Regions from separate parts of the Viridibacillus sp. FSL R5-0888 genome, predicted to be linked through region 4. Evidence: a T-box and tRNA genes for the amino acid it is inferred to sense, from the RefSeq annotation. Region 4 holds a T-box; the other regions hold tRNA genes.
The links. The T-box of region 4 lies ahead of thrS (threonine--tRNA ligase). A T-box ahead of a tRNA ligase gene usually reads a tRNA of that ligase, here a tRNA-Thr.
Positions count from the first base shown of each region.

Region 1: it encodes a tRNA-Thr, which carries the amino acid that the T-box ahead of thrS (threonine--tRNA ligase) is inferred to sense. The anticodon was not compared.
Region 2: it encodes a tRNA-Thr, which carries the amino acid that the T-box ahead of thrS (threonine--tRNA ligase) is inferred to sense. The anticodon was not compared.
Region 3: it encodes a tRNA-Thr, which carries the amino acid that the T-box ahead of thrS (threonine--tRNA ligase) is inferred to sense. The anticodon was not compared.

Region 1 covers NZ_JBBPAU010000001.1:109,205-112,838, forward strand. The annotation lists rRNA gene MKY02_RS00560 (23S ribosomal RNA) at 1-600, shown strand, start outside; rRNA gene rrf (5S ribosomal RNA) at 664-779, shown strand; tRNA gene MKY02_RS00570 (tRNA-Asn) at 1,616-1,690, shown strand; tRNA gene MKY02_RS00575 (tRNA-Thr) at 1,704-1,776, shown strand; tRNA gene MKY02_RS00580 (tRNA-Glu) at 1,920-1,994, shown strand; tRNA gene MKY02_RS00585 (tRNA-Val) at 2,022-2,097, shown strand; tRNA gene MKY02_RS00590 (tRNA-Tyr) at 2,108-2,191, shown strand; tRNA gene MKY02_RS00595 (tRNA-Gln) at 2,224-2,298, shown strand; tRNA gene MKY02_RS00600 (tRNA-Lys) at 2,312-2,384, shown strand; gene rocF (arginase) at 2,686-3,591, shown strand.
Region 2 covers NZ_JBBPAU010000001.1:863,309-866,942, forward strand. The annotation lists rRNA gene MKY02_RS04235 (23S ribosomal RNA) at 1-1,663, shown strand, start outside; rRNA gene rrf (5S ribosomal RNA) at 1,797-1,912, shown strand; tRNA gene MKY02_RS04245 (tRNA-Val) at 1,922-1,997, shown strand; tRNA gene MKY02_RS04250 (tRNA-Thr) at 2,016-2,091, shown strand; tRNA gene MKY02_RS04255 (tRNA-Lys) at 2,104-2,179, shown strand; tRNA gene MKY02_RS04260 (tRNA-Leu) at 2,199-2,283, shown strand; tRNA gene MKY02_RS04265 (tRNA-Gly) at 2,309-2,383, shown strand; tRNA gene MKY02_RS04270 (tRNA-Leu) at 2,390-2,478, shown strand; tRNA gene MKY02_RS04275 (tRNA-Arg) at 2,508-2,584, shown strand; tRNA gene MKY02_RS04280 (tRNA-Pro) at 2,589-2,665, shown strand; tRNA gene MKY02_RS04285 (tRNA-Ala) at 2,685-2,760, shown strand; tRNA gene MKY02_RS04290 (tRNA-Met) at 2,788-2,861, shown strand; tRNA gene MKY02_RS04295 (tRNA-Ile) at 2,878-2,954, shown strand; tRNA gene MKY02_RS04300 (tRNA-Ser) at 2,977-3,069, shown strand; tRNA gene MKY02_RS04305 (tRNA-Met) at 3,102-3,178, shown strand; tRNA gene MKY02_RS04310 (tRNA-Asp) at 3,182-3,258, shown strand; tRNA gene MKY02_RS04315 (tRNA-Phe) at 3,288-3,363, shown strand; tRNA gene MKY02_RS04320 (tRNA-Gly) at 3,368-3,441, shown strand; tRNA gene MKY02_RS04325 (tRNA-Ile) at 3,449-3,525, shown strand; tRNA gene MKY02_RS04330 (tRNA-Asn) at 3,536-3,610, shown strand; tRNA gene MKY02_RS04335 (tRNA-Ser) at 3,616-3,634, shown strand, end outside.
Region 3 covers NZ_JBBPAU010000001.1:102,582-106,215, forward strand. The annotation lists rRNA gene MKY02_RS00490 (23S ribosomal RNA) at 1-1,141, shown strand, start outside; rRNA gene rrf (5S ribosomal RNA) at 1,270-1,385, shown strand; tRNA gene MKY02_RS00500 (tRNA-Val) at 1,395-1,470, shown strand; tRNA gene MKY02_RS00505 (tRNA-Thr) at 1,488-1,563, shown strand; tRNA gene MKY02_RS00510 (tRNA-Lys) at 1,576-1,651, shown strand; tRNA gene MKY02_RS00515 (tRNA-Leu) at 1,672-1,756, shown strand; tRNA gene MKY02_RS00520 (tRNA-Gly) at 1,782-1,856, shown strand; tRNA gene MKY02_RS00525 (tRNA-Leu) at 1,863-1,951, shown strand; tRNA gene MKY02_RS00530 (tRNA-Arg) at 1,984-2,060, shown strand; tRNA gene MKY02_RS00535 (tRNA-Pro) at 2,065-2,141, shown strand; tRNA gene MKY02_RS00540 (tRNA-Ala) at 2,161-2,236, shown strand; rRNA gene MKY02_RS00545 (16S ribosomal RNA) at 2,384-3,634, shown strand, end outside.
Region 4 covers NZ_JBBPAU010000001.1:1,018,101-1,021,734, forward strand. The annotation lists gene MKY02_RS05030 (replication initiation and membrane attachment family protein) at 1-137, shown strand, start outside; gene dnaI (primosomal protein DnaI) at 124-1,068, shown strand; T-box leader at 1,144-1,387, shown strand; gene thrS (threonine--tRNA ligase) at 1,680-3,614, shown strand.

The DNA.
Region 1 (3,634 bases), 910 kb from region 4:
AATGGTTGGAAATCATTCGTAGAGTGTAAAGGCATAAGGGAGCTTGACTGCGAGACCTACAAGTCGAGCAGGGTCGAAAGACGGGCTTAGTGATCCGGTGGTTCCGCATGGAAGGGCCATCGCTCAACGGATAAAAGCTACCCCGGGGATAACAGGCTTATCTCCCCCAAGAGTCCACATCGACGGGGAGGTTTGGCACCTCGATGTCGGCTCATCGCATCCTGGGGCTGTAGTCGGTCCCAAGGGTTGGGCTGTTCGCCCATTAAAGCGGTACGCGAGCTGGGTTCAGAACGTCGTGAGACAGTTCGGTCCCTATCCGTCGTGGGCGTAGGAAATTTGAGAGGAGCTGTCCTTAGTACGAGAGGACCGGGATGGACACACCGCTGGTGTACCAGTTGTTCTGCCAAGGGCATCGCTGGGTAGCTATGTGTGGACGGGATAAGTGCTGAAAGCATCTAAGCATGAAGCCCCCCTCAAGATGAGATTTCCCATTACGCAAGTAAGTAAGATCCCTCAAAGACGATGAGGTAGATAGGTTCGAGGTGGAAGTGTGGCGACATACGGAGCTGACGAATACTAATAGATCGAGGACTTAACCAAATTTTACTTAACAAACTTCAATGTAATTTATCCAGTTTTGAGAGAACAAGTTCTCTAATATAGTCTAGTGATGATGGCAAAGAGGTCACACCCGTTCCCATGCCGAACACGGAAGTTAAGCTCTTTAGCGCCGATGGTAGTTGGGGGTTTCCCCCTGTGAGAGTAGGACGTTGCTAGGCACATCAAAGCGCAGCTGATTTAATCAGTTGTGCTTTTTTATTTAGAAAATAGTTATAATAGGTAGGGTTGTGGAATTCTTGATTTCTCCATATTGCGTATGGAACTTTTTATCATCAGATAATTCGTTTTCAACTTATTTTCATATACAATCGATGTGCAGAGTTATTAGATAAGTATTGAATCACTGAATATCAGCTACAATTTACAAATCCGCCATTAGCTACTCTTGAGTTGTGTAAAACGGATATAGACAGGCATCCAATTATTGCATTTTATAATTGTGAAATGCTGAGTTTCTTTGTTTTACATAATAATTTGGATGTGTAGTCATACTCAGATAATTCCAATACAATTTTATTAGGCTCATGCTTAACAAATTATTTGTATTATAGAAAAGGTTATGCAACAAATATACTATCTCAGTTACCGATGTATATAAAGGAAAATATCCGCTTATTAATGGAATAGTTCTAGCAGCTAATGATGGTAATATAGTTGCGCAGGAATTATACAGAAAAGTGGAGTTTGTGTATAAAAGTATAAGAATCCAAATTGAAAATAGTCCACCAATTGTTATGAAAATATCATTTTAATAGCCTTTAGGAGCATAATCGATATATGTTGGTAATCTAATGTTAGATTACGCTTAAAACGCCTTAAAACGCTTAAATAGGGTTTTTATGATAGTTAGAATTGCTGTAAAAAATATAGGTATATTTAAATGCATAATAATTAAAACTTTTTTCCTTAAATAGCTTGAAATGTTTTAATATGCTGTTATAATAATATTTGTGTTCGATAAAAGTAACATCTAAAGAAGCGATAATATTATTGTTCCGAAGTAGCTCAGTGGTAGAGCAATCGGCTGTTAACCGATCGGTCGTAGGTTCGAGTCCTACCTTCGGAGCCATTTTTTTGTCTATGCTTCCATAGCTCAGCAGGTAGAGTGCTTCCATGGTAAGGAAGAGGTCACCGGTTCGAGCCCGGTTGGAAGCTTTCAATTATTTATCCAGAAGTAGAAAAATATCGAATTTTGTTTAGTAAGATGAATTTTTTAATATTTTTAAATAAAGTATTGCATTTTTATTTAAATAGTGTTAATATAATTCTTGTCCTGTTTTAAGCAGTACGGCATTAATGGCCCCTTGGTCAAGCGGTTAAGACACCGCCCTTTCACGGCGGTAACACGGGTTCGAATCCCGTAGGGGTCACCATTTTTAAAAATTATTTTACATATCCATGGAGGATTAGCTCAGCTGGGAGAGCACCTGCCTTACAAGCAGGGGGTCGGCGGTTCGATCCCGTCATCCTCCACCATATTTTTTTCGGAGGGGTAGCGAAGAGGCTAAACGCGGCGGACTGTAAATCCGCTCCTTCGGGTTCGGCGGTTCGAATCCGTCCCCCTCCACCATTTTTTTATATAAAATATTCATTATTCATTGTTGGGGTATAGCCAAGCGGTAAGGCAACGGATTTTGATTCCGTCATGCCCTGGTTCGAATCCAGGTACCCCAGCCATTTTTAATTTTATGAGCCATTAGCTCAGTTGGTAGAGCATCTGACTTTTAATCAGAGGGTCGTAGGTTCGAATCCTACATGGCTCACTTTCATATAAAATTTCAACCTCTTTCTACACTTTGTAGAGAGAGGTTTTTTTGTGGTTAGTAGTGTAAAAAAATAAGGGGTCCCCTATACTTTTCAAGGGGTATTTTTAATAGAGTGCGTAACTTTGTATAACTACTGATAAATTCAATTTGAACAATAGTGTAGTACTTACTTTTGTTGCAACTTTGTTCTCTATTTAAGTGTTTAATATTTTGTATAAATATTCAGAATTTTGTGGGGTTGAGCCAACATGATTCTAGCATTTACAATATAGGTAATACACAAAGGGGGAATAAAATAATGCATAAATTAAATGTTTCATTAATAGGTGTACCAATGGATCTTGGTCAAACACGTCGTGGGGTTGATATGGGACCAAGTGCGATCCGATATGCGGGCGCTGTAGAAAGATTAGAAGCAATGGGCTATGAAGTGATAGACGAGGGTGATATTGAGATTGGGATATCTGAGCGTGAGGTATCAGCTGATACAAACTTACGAAATTTATCAGCTGTAACTGAAGCCAGTACAAAGCTTGCAAATAAGGTACATGATGTCGTTTTACAAAATCATTTTCCGCTTGTGCTTGGTGGAGATCATAGTATTGCAATAGGCACACTTGCAGGTTTATCAGACCATTATGAGAATTTAGGAGTTATTTGGTATGATGCACATGCAGATTTGAATACAGGTGATACTTCACCATCTGGTAATATTCATGGTATGCCACTAGCTGTAAGTATTGGACTTGGTCATGAAAAGCTGGTAAACATTCGTGATTATGCTCCAAAAGTGAAACCTGAGAATATTGTAATTATAGGTGCTCGCTCGGTGGATCCAGGGGAACGTGAATTAATAAAAGAAAAAGGAATTAAAGTGTACACCATGCATGAAATTGATAGAGTGGGAATGACTAAAGTTATTCAAGATGCAATTATTTATTTGAGAGGGAAAAATGTAGATGGATTGCATTTGTCACTGGATCTAGATGGAATAGACCCGCTTTACACGCCAGGAGTTGGGACGCCTGTTCCAGGAGGTATTACATATCGTGAAAGCCATTTAGCGATGGAGATGTTATATGAATCAGAAATGATTACCTCAGCTGAATTTGTAGAAGTAAATCCAATCCTAGATGAAAAAAATAAAACAGCAGATGTAGCAGTTGCTTTAATGGGATCGTTATTCGGTGAAAAATTAATGTAATGTAAAAGGACGGGCATGCCCGTCCTTTTATAATTGCTGAAAA
Region 2 (3,634 bases), 150 kb from region 4:
GGAAGGACTGGTGGAGCGCTTAGAAGTGAGAATGCCGGTATGAGTAGCGAAAGACGGGTGAGAATCCCGTCCACCGAATGACTAAGGTTTCCTGAGGAAGGCTCGTCCGCTCAGGGTTAGTCGGGACCTAAGCCGAGGCCGATAGGCGTAGGCGATGGACAACAGGTTGATATTCCTGTACCACCTATTTACCATTTGAGCAATGGGGGGACGCAGTAGGATAGGGTAAGCATGCTGTTGGTTATGCATGTTCAAGCAGTGAGGCGTGAAATGAGGCAAATCCCATTTCTATAACGTTGAGCTGTGATGACGAGGACGTATGTCCGGAGTTCCTGATTTCACACTGCCAAGAAAAGCCTCTAGCGAGGTAAAAGGTGCCCGTACCGCAAACCGACACAGGTAGTCGAGGAGAGAATCCTAAGGTGTGCGAGAGAACTCTCGTTAAGGAACTCGGCAAAATGACCCCGTAACTTCGGGAGAAGGGGTGCTCTAGTAGGGTGAAAGCCCGAGAGAGCCGCAGTGAATAGGCCCAGGCGACTGTTTAGCAAAAACACAGGTCTCTGCAAAACCGTAAGGTGACGTATAGGGGCTGACGCCTGCCCGGTGCTGGAAGGTTAAGAGGAGTGCTTAGCGCAAGCGAAGGTGCGAATTGAAGCCCCAGTAAACGGCGGCCGTAACTATAACGGTCCTAAGGTAGCGAAATTCCTTGTCGGGTAAGTTCCGACCCGCACGAAAGGCGTAACGATCTGGGCACTGTCTCAACGAGAGACTCGGTGAAATTATAGTACCTGTGAAGATGCAGGTTACCCGCGACAGGACGGAAAGACCCCGTGGAGCTTTACTGTAGCCTGATATTGAATTTTGATACATCTTGTACAGGATAGGTAGGAGCCAGAGATTCCGGAGCGCCAGCTTCGGAGGAGGCGTTGGTGGGATACTACCCTAGATGTATTGAACTTCTAACCCATGCCCCTTAGCGGGGTAGGAGACAGTGTCAGGCGGGCAGTTTGACTGGGGCGGTCGCCTCCTAAAGAGTAACGGAGGCGCCCAAAGGTTCCCTCAGAATGGTTGGAAATCATTCGTAGAGTGTAAAGGCATAAGGGAGCTTGACTGCGAGACCTACAAGTCGAGCAGGGTCGAAAGACGGGCTTAGTGATCCGGTGGTTCCGCATGGAAGGGCCATCGCTCAACGGATAAAAGCTACCCCGGGGATAACAGGCTTATCTCCCCCAAGAGTCCACATCGACGGGGAGGTTTGGCACCTCGATGTCGGCTCATCGCATCCTGGGGCTGTAGTCGGTCCCAAGGGTTGGGCTGTTCGCCCATTAAAGCGGTACGCGAGCTGGGTTCAGAACGTCGTGAGACAGTTCGGTCCCTATCCGTCGTGGGCGTAGGAAATTTGAGAGGAGCTGTCCTTAGTACGAGAGGACCGGGATGGACACACCGCTGGTGTACCAGTTGTTCTGCCAAGGGCATCGCTGGGTAGCTATGTGTGGACGGGATAAGTGCTGAAAGCATCTAAGCATGAAGCCCCCCTCAAGATGAGATTTCCCATTACGCAAGTAAGTAAGATCCCTCAAAGACGATGAGGTAGATAGGTTCGAGGTGGAAGTGTGGCGACATACGGAGCTGACGAATACTAATAGATCGAGGACTTAACCAAATTTTACTTAACGAACTTCAATGTAATTTATCCAGTTTTGAGAGAATAAGAAAAAAACTTTTCTAAAATAGCAAAAAACACTTGCTAAACTTTAAAAAAGATGTTATAATAATTCTTGTCCTTAAGAAAATAGTCTAGTGACGATGGCAAAGAGGTCACACCCGTTCCCATGCCGAACACGGAAGTTAAGCTCTTTAGCGCCGATGGTAGTTGGGGGTTTCCCCCTGTGAGAGTAGGACGTTGCTAGGCGAACAATATGGAGGATTAGCTCAGCTGGGAGAGCACCTGCCTTACAAGCAGGGGGTCGGCGGTTCGATCCCGTCATCCTCCACCATTATTTTAAATAAACAATGCCGGTGTAGCTCAGTTGGTAGAGCAACTGACTTGTAATCAGTAGGTCGAGGGTTCGACTCCTTTCGCCGGCACCATTCATTTTATATGAGCCATTAGCTCAGTTGGTAGAGCATCTGACTTTTAATCAGAGGGTCGTAGGTTCGAATCCTACATGGCTCACCATTTTTAAAAAACATTATATGCGGGTGTGGCGGAACTGGCAGACGCACTAGACTTAGGATCTAGCGCCGCAAGGCGTGGGGGTTCGACTCCCTTCACCCGCACCATAATTTTTAAGTTTATCAGCATATTGCGGAAGTAGTTCAGTGGTAGAACACCACCTTGCCAAGGTGGGGGTCGCGAGTTCGAACCTCGTCTTCCGCTCCAAAATATGCCGGGGTGGCGGAACTGGCAGACGCACAGGACTTAAAATCCTGCGGTAGGTGACTACCGTACCGGTTCGATTCCGGTCCTCGGCACCATATTTTAATATAATATAAGTGATATAAATGCGCCCGTAGCTCAATTGGATAGAGCGTCTGACTACGGATCAGAAGGTTGTGGATTCGACTTCTGCCGGGCGCGCCATTAACGGGAAGTAGCTCAGCTTGGTAGAGCACTTGGTTTGGGACCAAGGGGTCGCAGGTTCGAATCCTGTCTTCCCGACCATTAATACTTTCAACCCTATGGGGCCTTAGCTCAGCTGGGAGAGCGCCTGCCTTGCACGCAGGAGGTCAGCGGTTCGATCCCGCTAGGCTCCACCAATTTATTACTAAATTTAATACCATCATGGCGGCGTAGCTCAGCTGGCTAGAGCGTACGGTTCATACCCGTGAGGTCGGGGGTTCGATCCCCTCTGCCGCCATACTAACCAAACTAAAGGACCTTTAGCTCAGTTGGTTAGAGCAGACGGCTCATAACCGTCCGGTCGCAGGTTCGAGTCCTGCAAGGTCCACCATCTACACAACGTTATATTTTTTGGAGGAATACCCAAGTCTGGCTGAAGGGATCGGTCTTGAAAACCGACAGGCGGGTCATACCGCGCGGGGGTTCGAATCCCTCTTCCTCCTCCATTTTTTAAAATTTAATTTCATAATATCATTATCGCGGGGTGGAGCAGTTCGGTAGCTCGTCGGGCTCATAACCCGAAGGTCACAGGTTCAAATCCTGTCCCCGCAACCAAATGGTCCGGTAGTTCAGTTGGTTAGAATGCCTGCCTGTCACGCAGGAGGTCGCGGGTTCGAGTCCCGTCCGGACCGCCATTTTTTAAAAATATTGTATTAATCATCATGGGTCAGTAGCTCAGTTGGTAGAGCATTAGATTGAAGCTCTAAGTGTCGGCGGTTCGATTCCGTCCTGACCCACCATGATGCGGGTGTAGTTTAGTGGTAAAACCACAGCCTTCCAAGCTGTTGTCGAGAGTTCGATTCTCTTCACCCGCTCCAATTTTATGGGCCTATAGCTCAGCTGGTTAGAGCGCACGCCTGATAAGCGTGAGGTCGATGGTTCGAGTCCATTTAGGCCCACCATTAAAATTTTTCCGAAGTAGCTCAGTGGTAGAGCATCCGGCTGTTAACCGGACGGTCGTAGGTTCGAGTCCTACCTTCGGAGCCATATATGGGGAAGTACTCAAGTGGC
Region 3 (3,634 bases), 920 kb from region 4:
AATAGGCCCAGGCGACTGTTTAGCAAAAACACAGGTCTCTGCAAAACCGTAAGGTGACGTATAGGGGCTGACGCCTGCCCGGTGCTGGAAGGTTAAGAGGAGTGCTTAGCGCAAGCGAAGGTGCGAATTGAAGCCCCAGTAAACGGCGGCCGTAACTATAACGGTCCTAAGGTAGCGAAATTCCTTGTCGGGTAAGTTCCGACCCGCACGAAAGGCGTAACGATCTGGGCACTGTCTCAACGAGAGACTCGGTGAAATTATAGTACCTGTGAAGATGCAGGTTACCCGCGACAGGACGGAAAGACCCCGTGGAGCTTTACTGTAGCCTGATATTGAATTTTGATACATCTTGTACAGGATAGGTAGGAGCCAGAGATTCCGGAGCGCCAGCTTCGGAGGAGGCGTTGGTGGGATACTACCCTAGATGTATTGAACTTCTAACCCATGCCCCTTAGCGGGGTAGGAGACAGTGTCAGGCGGGCAGTTTGACTGGGGCGGTCGCCTCCTAAAGAGTAACGGAGGCGCCCAAAGGTTCCCTCAGAATGGTTGGAAATCATTCGTAGAGTGTAAAGGCATAAGGGAGCTTGACTGCGAGACCTACAAGTCGAGCAGGGTCGAAAGACGGGCTTAGTGATCCGGTGGTTCCGCATGGAAGGGCCATCGCTCAACGGATAAAAGCTACCCCGGGGATAACAGGCTTATCTCCCCCAAGAGTCCACATCGACGGGGAGGTTTGGCACCTCGATGTCGGCTCATCGCATCCTGGGGCTGTAGTCGGTCCCAAGGGTTGGGCTGTTCGCCCATTAAAGCGGTACGCGAGCTGGGTTCAGAACGTCGTGAGACAGTTCGGTCCCTATCCGTCGTGGGCGTAGGAAATTTGAGAGGAGCTGTCCTTAGTACGAGAGGACCGGGATGGACACACCGCTGGTGTACCAGTTGTTCTGCCAAGGGCATCGCTGGGTAGCTATGTGTGGACGGGATAAGTGCTGAAAGCATCTAAGCATGAAGCCCCCCTCAAGATGAGATTTCCCATTACGCAAGTAAGTAAGATCCCTCAAAGACGATGAGGTAGATAGGTTCGAGGTGGAAGTGTGGCGACATACGGAGCTGACGAATACTAATAGATCGAGGACTTAACCAAATTTTACTTAACAAACTTCAATGTAATTTATCCAGTTTTGAGAGAACAAGAAAAACTTATTAAAAAAGTTTAAAAAACACTTGCTTTTAGCTAAGTGAAGTGATATAATAATTCTTGTCTTAAAATAGTCTAGTGACGATAGCAAAGAGGTCACACCCGTTCCCATGCCGAACACGGAAGTTAAGCTCTTTAGCGCCGATGGTAGTTGGGGGTTTCCCCCTGTGAGAGTAGGACGTTGCTAGGCGAATAATATGGAGGATTAGCTCAGCTGGGAGAGCACCTGCCTTACAAGCAGGGGGTCGGCGGTTCGATCCCGTCATCCTCCACCATTTTTCAAATAAACATTGCCGGTGTAGCTCAGTTGGTAGAGCAACTGACTTGTAATCAGTAGGTCGAGGGTTCGACTCCTTTCGCCGGCACCATTCATTTTATTTGAGCCATTAGCTCAGTTGGTAGAGCATCTGACTTTTAATCAGAGGGTCGTAGGTTCGAATCCTACATGGCTCACCATTTTTTAAAAAACATTATATGCGGGTGTGGCGGAACTGGCAGACGCACTAGACTTAGGATCTAGCGCCGCAAGGCGTGGGGGTTCGACTCCCTTCACCCGCACCATAATTTTTAAGTTTATCAGCATATTGCGGAAGTAGTTCAGTGGTAGAACACCACCTTGCCAAGGTGGGGGTCGCGAGTTCGAACCTCGTCTTCCGCTCCAAAATATGCCGGGGTGGCGGAACTGGCAGACGCACAGGACTTAAAATCCTGCGGTAGGTGACTACCGTACCGGTTCGATTCCGGTCCTCGGCACCATTTCTTTTAATTTAATACAAGTGATAATATATGCGCCCGTAGCTCAATTGGATAGAGCGTCTGACTACGGATCAGAAGGTTGTGGATTCGACTTCTGCCGGGCGCGCCATTAACGGGAAGTAGCTCAGCTTGGTAGAGCACTTGGTTTGGGACCAAGGGGTCGCAGGTTCGAATCCTGTCTTCCCGACCATTATTACTTATACCCATACGGGGCCTTAGCTCAGCTGGGAGAGCGCCTGCCTTGCACGCAGGAGGTCAGCGGTTCGATCCCGCTAGGCTCCACCATATATATCTTATGAACCTTGAAAACTGAACATGCAAGACGTTAATCAATAAATGTTTTTGAACATCAACTCTGTTGGTGGATCAAAACAAAAATAGATATCATCTTCGGATGATACGCTAGCAAAGCTAATGAGCTTTCAAACTACTTTTATGGAGAGTTTGATCCTGGCTCAGGACGAACGCTGGCGGCGTGCCTAATACATGCAAGTCGAGCGAATGATGAAGAAGCTTGCTTCTTCTGATTTAGCGGCGGACGGGTGAGTAACACGTGGGCAACCTACCTAGTAGATTGGGATAACTCCGGGAAACCGGGGCTAATACCGAATAATCCATTTTGTCACATGGCAAAATGCTGAAAGGCGGTTTCGGCTGTCACTACTAGATGGGCCCGCGGTGCATTAGCTAGTTGGTGGGGTAATGGCCTACCAAGGCAACGATGCATAGCCGACCTGAGAGGGTGATCGGCCACATTGGGACTGAGACACGGCCCAAACTCCTACGGGAGGCAGCAGTAGGGAATCTTCCACAATGGACGAAAGTCTGATGGAGCAACGCCGCGTGAGTGATGAAGGTTTTCGGATCGTAAAACTCTGTTGTAAGGGAAGAACAAGTACGTTAGTAACTGAACGTACCTTGACGGTACCTTATTAGAAAGCCACGGCTAACTACGTGCCAGCAGCCGCGGTAATACGTAGGTGGCAAGCGTTGTCCGGATTTATTGGGCGTAAAGCGCGCGCAGGTGGTTTCTTAAGTCTGATGTGAAAGCCCACGGCTCAACCGTGGAGGGTCATTGGAAACTGGGAGACTTGAGTGCAGAAGAGGAAAGTGGAATTCCAAGTGTAGCGGTGAAATGCGTAGAGATTTGGAGGAACACCAGTGGCGAAGGCGACTTTCTGGTCTGTAACTGACACTGAGGCGCGAAAGCGTGGGGAGCAAACAGGATTAGATACCCTGGTAGTCCACGCCGTAAACGATGAGTGCTAAGTGTTAGGGGGTTTCCGCCCCTTAGTGCTGCAGCTAACGCATTAAGCACTCCGCCTGGGGAGTACGGCCGCAAGGTTGAAACTCAAAGGAATTGACGGGGGCCCGCACAAGCGGTGGAGCATGTGGTTTAATTCGAAGCAACGCGAAGAACCTTACCAGGTCTTGACATCCCAATGACCGCTCTAGAGATAGAGTTTTCCCTTCGGGGACATTGGTGACAGGTGGTGCATGGTTGTCGTCAGCTCGTGTCGTGAGATGTTGGGTTAAGTCCCGCAACGAGCGCAACCCTTGATCTTAGTTGCCATCATTTAGTTGGGCACTCTAAGGTGACTGCCGGTGACAAACCGGAGGAAGGTGGGGATGACGTCAAATCATCATGCCCCTTATGACCTGGGCTACACACGTGCTACAATG
Region 4 (3,634 bases):
CTCAGAAAGAAGATACTATAAAAGAAACTTCAAAAGAAGCAGCTAAGAGTGATACCGATTTTGAAGAGGAAAGACGTAAAATTCTAGAGAAACTAGGAATAGAGGAAGGGCAGGTGGATTCACATGGAACCGATTAATAATCAACTTAGAAAAGTGATGGATTCACAAACTTTTCAAGAACGATACGAGCAAATGAAGCGAGAAATTCTTGAAAATAAAGGTGTCCAGCAATTTCTAGCTGACAACGATCAAGAAGTAAACAAAGATATGGTAGACCGTGGTCTAGGTAAATTATATGAATATACAGGACAGAAACATGATTGTGACGAATGTGTATCCGTTGCAAAATGTCAAAATGCATTAAAGGGCTTTGTGCCAATATTATCAATTATCCGCGATTCAATAGAAGTCGAATATACACCGTGTCAACAAAAACGCATGGAGGATGAGCGTCGTCAAGCTGCCTCTATGATTTCGAGTATGCATATGCCAAAAGACGTGTTAAGAGCGACGATCAAAGATTTAATGATTGATGATCATTCACGTGTGAATATCGCTAATCGCGCAGCGGATTTCGTTCGTGAATTTAAAGAAACGGGTGAACTTCCTCACAAAGGCTTTTATTTATATGGTGAATTTGGTGTCGGTAAATCTTTTGTATTAGGGGCTATTGCCAATGAATTGGCGACTTTACAAATCAAATCGGTTGTAGTATTTGTACCCGAGTTTTTACGTGAAATGAAAGGTTCAATCCAAGATCAATCTTTACAAGAGAAAATAGATTTTGTGAAAAAGGCGCCTGTTTTAATGCTAGATGACTTAGGCGCTGAAACGTTGTCGAGTTGGACACGTGACGAAATTTTGGGAACGATTTTTCATTACCGAATGGCGGAACAATTGCCGACATTCATCACTTCGAATCTTGGATATGATGAATTAGAAGACCATTTAGCTTATAACCAAAAAGGTGATCGTGATATGTTAAAAGCTTCACGAATTATGGAGCGTATTAAAGCTGTGACGACACCAATCCGAATGAGTGGGCAAAACCGAAGAGATCAGAAATAGTTGCATTTTTTTGATTGACTTTTTTTCCTACTTGATTTTAAACTTAATCGAGCGTATACTTTCAGTCATAATATAAAAAATGCTTTGAAAAGGACAACAATTTTTTGTACGACTTTTAGAGAGAGAAGCCTAGGCTGGAAGCTTCTTAGTACGGCAAATTATTTACCCCCTTGGAGCAGCGACAGTGAATGTACTAGTAATTGTCGACGGTAACGGCCCGTTAGCCGATCGAGAGCTTCGTCTATACCTGCACTCTTTTTAAGTGTTGGCAGTAGAAGGAAGAAGGGTGGAACCACGAGAATACAGCCTCGTCCCTTTTGGGATGGGGCTTTTTTGCGTTTTTATCTAAATGCTAAAGCGGCCCGTTCAGACTCGACAAGCACTGAAACTTTCGAAACAAAAGCGTTTTTTAGCTTTTGTCCGAGAAAGTGGAAGTGACCTCGAGAGTCTGGCCGCTGAAGCTAGAAATTTATCTAAATGCTGAAGCGACCCACTTAAAGGAAAAAAGTCTAAAAACGCCACGTCCTGTGGCAACGACAGCGTGACCCGCATCGTGCGGCCCTAAACCTCTCGTAAGGCTAAAATAAATAAAACTAAAAGGAGATTACAAAATGGCAGACATGATTAATTTAAAATTCCCAGATGGCGCAGTAAAGGAATTTTCAAAAGGTACAACAACTGAAGAAATTGCACAATCAATTAGCCCGGGACTTCGTAAAAAAGCAATCGTTGGTAAATTCAACGGACAATTAGTAGATTTAACAACACCTTTAGAAGAAGACGGTGACATTGCAATCGTAACACCTTCTGATTCTGAAGCATTAGAAGTAATGCGTCATTCTACAGCTCACCTTTTAGCGCAAGCTGTTAAACGTATGTTCCCTGGTGTAAAACTTGGAGTAGGTCCAGTAATTGAAGGTGGTTTCTACTACGATATCGACTCACCAGAACCAATCACTGCTGATGATCTTCTGAAAATCGAAAAAGAAATGAAAAAAATCATTTCTGAAAATATCGTCATCACTCGCCAAGACATATCACGTGCTGAAGCAATCGAACGCTTCACTGCAATTGATGATGAATATAAATTAGAACTTATCGAAGCTATTCCTGCAGATGAGCAAGTATCAATCTACGAACAAGGCGATTTCTTCGACCTTTGCCGTGGTGTACACGTTCCATCTACAGGTAAGATTAAAGAATTTAAATTGTTATCAATCGCTGGTGCATACTGGAGAGGTAATTCAGATAACAAAATGCTACAACGTATTTACGGAACAGCATTCTTTACAAAAGACGATCTAAAAGCACATCTTCAAATGCTAGAAGAAGCAAAAGAACGTGATCACCGTAAAATTGGTAAAGAACTTGAATTATTCACTACTTCTCAAAAAGTAGGTCAAGGTCTACCGTTATGGTTACCAAATGGTGCGACAATTCGTCGTACAATTGAACGTTATATCGTAGACAAAGAATTGTCTCTTGGTTATAAACATGTTTATACTCCTGTATTGGGTTCAAAAGAGTTATATGAAACTTCAGGACACTGGGCACACTATCAAGATGATATGTTCCCACCAATGGAAGTGGATAACGAAACATTTGTATTACGCCCGATGAACTGTCCACACCATATGATGGTTTACAAATCGTCAATGCACTCATATCGTAACCTGCCATTACGTATTGCTGAACTTGGTACAATGCACCGTTACGAAATGTCAGGTGCTGTATCAGGACTTCAACGTGTACGTGGTATGACTCTAAATGATGCGCATATTTTCGTTCGTCCAGACCAAATTAAAGAAGAATTTAAACGTGTAGTAGAATTAGTGCTTGGAGTTTATAAAGACTTTGATTTAAATGATTACTCATTCCGTCTGTCTTACCGTGACCCAGCTGATACTGAAAAATACTTCGATGATGATGCAATGTGGGAAAAAGCGCAAGGTATGCTAAAAGAAGCAATGGATGAACTAGGCTTAGATTACTTCGAAGCTGAAGGCGAAGCAGCATTCTATGGTCCAAAACTTGACGTTCAAGTAAAAACTGCAATTGGTAAAGAAGAAACTTTATCAACAGTTCAACTTGACTTCTTATTACCAGAACGCTTTGATCTAAGCTATGTTGGTGAAGATGGTAAACCACATCGTCCTGTTGTTATCCACCGTGGTGTTGTATCAACAATGGAACGTTTTGTAGCTTTCTTGATAGAAGAATACAAAGGTGCATTCCCAACTTGGTTAGCGCCAGTGCAAGTAGAAATCATCCCTGTATCAAACGAAGTTCACTTCGACTATGCAAAACAAGTAGAAGAAAAACTTCAAGCAGCAGGCTTCCGTGTTGAAATGGATGATCGTGAAGAAAAACTTGGCTACAAAATCCGTGAAGCACAAATGAAGAAAATTCCTTACATGCTTGTATTAGGTGATAAAGAATTAGAAGCAGGTAGTGTAAACGTACGTCGCTATGGCTCTCAAGATTCTGAAAGCATTGCGATTGAAGATTTCTTAGTGAATTTAAAAGCTGACGTTTCTTTTGAATAAGTAATTTCTAATAATAGAAA